One region of the Rhodococcus sp. NPDC076796 genome, then DNA from elsewhere that is predicted to be linked to it. Evidence: predicted binding sites of a transcription regulator. Region 1 holds the regulator's gene; the other holds the start of a gene.
The links. The regulator LexA, encoded in region 1, represses DNA repair genes until DNA is damaged. The targets are predictions, from matches to a motif close to CGAACANNTGTTCG.
Positions count from the first base shown of each region.

Region 2: the regulator LexA is predicted to act here: its motif matches at 1,254-1,267, upstream of AB0366_RS05245 (DUF222 domain-containing protein).

Region 1 covers NZ_JBFBMS010000003.1:311,340-313,521, forward strand. The annotation lists gene AB0366_RS11650 (hypothetical protein) at 1-137, opposite strand, end outside; gene lexA (transcriptional repressor LexA) at 522-1,205, shown strand; gene AB0366_RS11660 (acyl-CoA dehydrogenase family protein) at 1,282-2,182, opposite strand, start outside.
Region 2 covers NZ_JBFBMS010000002.1:38,851-41,032, forward strand. The annotation lists gene AB0366_RS05235 (MarR family winged helix-turn-helix transcriptional regulator) at 1-206, opposite strand, end outside; gene AB0366_RS05240 (NAD(P)/FAD-dependent oxidoreductase) at 284-1,192, shown strand; gene AB0366_RS05245 (DUF222 domain-containing protein) at 1,315-2,182, shown strand, end outside.

The sequences.
Region 1 (2,182 bases):
GGGTCGAGGACGGGCAGGCACGGGCCCGGTTGCGTGGCGAGACCGTGCAACACCGGACGCGCCCGGCGACGACGCTCGACGACAGTGGATCGGGCACGGACACCGGCGGCGGTGGGGCGATCGGTGATGATGGTCATCGGAACCTCGTCTTCGCTCGTTGGATCGATTATTCGATCAGGCGTTCGATGGACGCTTGTTCGAAGTTCTATCACGAGCCTCCGACAAAGTCTGCAGAAAACGCGACACGAGTCGAACAGATGTTTGATTCAACAGCTGATACACGCTAGATTCGTGTCAGAAACCACACGCCACACGAGTCGACACCATCAACTCCAGTCCGCGCAGACCTACCCCGCAGACCGGATCCAGGACACCAGCAGGAGGCCGACAGCATGAAGGACGAGACCTCGACGAGGTCGACCACGCGTTCCACGACAACCGGTTCCAAGACGACCGGAGCCAGGGCCACCGCACCGAAGGAAGCAGCGGGTAAGCCCGCTGCGGAACCGACATCCAAGGCCATGGAAGTCGGCACCGACATCAGTGCGGGTCTGACCGAGCGGCAGCGGAAGGTACTCGAGGTCATTCGCGCTTCGGTCACCGAGCGCGGTTACCCACCGAGCATTCGGGAGATCGGTGACGCGGTCGGTCTGACGTCGACCTCGTCCGTCGCTCACCAACTCCGCACCCTCGAGCGCAAGGGCTTCCTCCGGCGCGACGCCAACCGCCCCCGCGCCGTCGATGTCCGCGGTCTCGACGAGGTGCAGGCCGATCAGGCTGCCGCGGCGGTCGACGGATCGCAGGCATCGGAGGATCAGGATCGATTGCCGACCCCGACGTTCGTGCCGGTGCTGGGCCGGATCGCTGCAGGCGGCCCGATTCTGGCCGAGGAGGCCGTCGAGGACGTGTTCCCGCTCCCCCGCGAGCTGGTCGGTCAGGGTTCGCTGTTCCTGCTCAAGGTGGTCGGTGAATCGATGATCGACGCGGCCATCTGCGACGGCGACTGGGTGGTGGTTCGTCAGCAGTCCGTGGCGGACAACGGCGACATCGTCGCTGCGATGATCGACGGGGAGGCCACCGTCAAGACGTTCAAGCGGTCCAAGGGCGAGGTGTGGCTGCTGCCGCACAATCCGCTGTTCGAGCCGATTCCGGGCAACAACGCCGCGATCCTCGGCAAGGTCGTCACCGTGATGCGCAAGCTCTAGGGATCGTCACCGTATCGACATGCGAAGGGCCGCAGCACATGTGCTGCGGCCCTTCGCATGTCTGAAGATCAGCGGATCACAGATTCAATCCGCGGCCGATGATCTCCTTCATGATCTCGGTGGTGCCGCCGTAGATGGTCTGCACACGGGAGTCCATGTACGCCTTGGCGATCGGGTATTCCTTCATGTAGCCGTAGCCACCGTGCAGCTGCAGACACCGGTCGATCAGTTTGACCTGATTCTCGGTGGTCCACCACTTCGCCATCGCGGCTTCCTGGACGGTCAACTTGTCTTCGTTGAGCAGTTCGATGAACTTGTCCACCATGATGCGGGTGGCGGTGGTTTCGGTGGCCAACTCCGCCAACACGAAGCGCGTGTTCTGGAACTTGCCGATCGACTTTCCGAACGCCTTGCGGTCACGGCAGTACTGAATGGTCATGTCCAGCGCCGATTCCATCGCCGCGGCAGCGACGACGGCGATGGAGAGCCGCTCCTGGGGCAAGTTCTGCATCAGGTAGATGAAGCCCATGCCCTCGTCGCCGAGCAGGTTGGCGGCGGGCACGCGAACGTCGGTGAAGCTCAGTTCGGCGGTGTCCTGGGCCTTCATGCCGATCTTGTCCAGGTTGCGGCCTCGCTCGAATCCGGGCATGTCGCGTTCGACGACCAGCAGGCTGAAGCCCTGTGCGCCCTTCTCGGGGTCGGTGCAGGCCACGACGATCACCAGATCGGCATTGATTCCGTTGGTGATGAACGTCTTCGAGCCGTTGAGCACCCAGTCGTCACCGTCACGTACGGCCTTGGTCTTGATGCCCTGCAGGTCGCTTCCGGTGCCCGGCTCGGTCATCGCGATCGCCGTGATCAGTTCGCCGGAGCAGAATCCGGGGAGCCAGCGCTGCTTCTGCTCGTCGTTCGCAAGATCGATCAGGTACGGCGCGACGACGTCGTTGTGCAGGGTGAACCCGATACCGCTGTACCCG
Region 2 (2,182 bases), on a different contig from region 1:
GGTTCCGTGCCGTAGCGCAGCGGCACCATCAGTTCGACCTCGGCGACCGTGACGCCGGCCTCGGCATAGATTGGTTCGACGGCCAACTCGAGGAGCGCGACGATGCGCTTGATCTGGGCAACCACCTGCATCGGCGAGGCGTCGAGGCCGGGGTTGGATTCGGCCCACCGTGTGCAGGTCAGTTCACGAAGCGATGCGTCGGTCATCGTCACCACCAATATTGTTAACCAGTTGACAGTCCTGCTACGTTCAGACTCTAGCCCATCGACTTCGAGGAGCCCTCTTGACGTACGACACCGTGGTGGTCGGCGGCGGACCCGCCGGGCTCAGTGCCGCAACACTGTTGGCCCGCGCTCGCCGGCGAGTGGTCCTGGTCGACGCCGGGCATCCACGCAATGCGCCTGCCGATCATGTTCACGGGTTCCTGTCGCGTGATGGCGCATCGCCGCACGAACTACGCGAGGAGGGAATCCGGGAAGTGCTCAGCTACGGCGGGGAGCTAGTGCAGGACAATGTCACTCGCATAGACGACGGATTCACGGTTCACCTCGAGAGTGGCTCGGTCCTGGATTCTCGATCGATACTGGTGGCCACCGGCCTCCGCGACGAACTGCCCGACATTCCGGGCGTACGCGAGCACTGGGGCTCAGGGGTCTTGCATTGCCCGTACTGCCACGGCTACGAGGTGCGAGATCAACCCATTGCCGTGATCGGCGGATCGAATCGACCGTTCACCGTCCATCAGGCCTCGCTGATTCGCCAATGGTCCTCGGACGTCATCTTCTTCACCAACGGGATCGAGCTGACCGAAGACGAACGGATCGGACTCGACGCCCGATCGGTCGGAATCGTGGACGTCCCCGTCTCTCGGCTCGTCACGGAAGACGGCATCGTCGCCGGCGTCGAACTCACCGACGGCAGCGTCGTTCCCAGAGCGGTCGTCTTCGTCGGCCCGACATTCGTCCCCAACGACGGTCTGCTGACCCGGATCGGTTGCGCGCGACTGGAGAACGGGTGGGTAGCAACCGACCCGACCGGCCGCACCAGCGTGGACGGACTGTGGGCCGCGGGCAACGTCTCGGATTCGCCTGCGCAATTGATCAATTCGGCGGCAGCAGGCTCTCGGGCAGCGATCGACATCAATCACTACCTGCTGGCTCTCGATGTCGCCTTGGCCGTTCGCTCGCGCTGAGCGCCTCGACCAGGGCGGCAGAACTTGTCGGTGGTCGGTTCTACACTTCTCGGCAACGGGTCGAATACGTGTTCGGCCCTTCGTCGCTGGGGGGTGACATGGGGCTACGCGAGTCGACATGGATGGCTGACGATCACTCTGCACTCGCCGACGTTCTCGGTGCGCGCCGAAGGATCAACGCTGCTGCCGCATCGGAACTGGCGCTCATGGACGACTACGTTCGCGGCCGAACCGCATGCGCCTCGCCGTGGGACACAGGAGTGACCGAAAAGGATCTCTACAGCTCGGCGATCTGCGAGCTGGCGGCGGCACTGTCGTCCACCTTCGCGTCGGTCAACAACAAGGTGCAGATGTGGCGCCGATTGCAGCCATCGGTGAAACGTCGATTCGTCGACGGTTCACTCGACATGGAGCGGGTCAGGACGATTCACGATCACTTGCTCCACGCTCGACCGAACACGGTGGTCGACATCGAAGCCGAGGTCCTCAAGGCCGCCAGAGAGATGGCACCGGGCGCTCTGGGGCGCGAGATCGATCGACTGCTCACCGAAGCCGATCCGGATTGGGACCGCGAAGTGCGCAAGCGTGCTGCGCGCACGGAGAAGCGAATCCGGTTGCGGAGACGAGCACGAGGAATGTCCAGCCTCACCACGGTGATGACCGATGGCGAAGCCGACGAACAGATTTCACGGATCGACGGCGAGATCGCGCGCCTGCACCCGGAGGATCCTCGATCCCCCGATCAACGACGAGGCGAAGCACACAATGCGTTGATGCGTGGCGAGGCACTTATGTGCCAGTGCGCATCGTGCCTGACCTCCCGCGGTGACGTCGCGATTCCCGAGGCCGACGAGCCGCAGCCAGCTGGCGCGACCGACACTTCGACCAGCGACACAGCCGGATCCGACGAGACATCCACTGCGAGTTCGGAATCCGCGCCACAGGGGCCGGTGCGGCCGATCAGGCAACCGCCACCGGCCACAGCGCCAC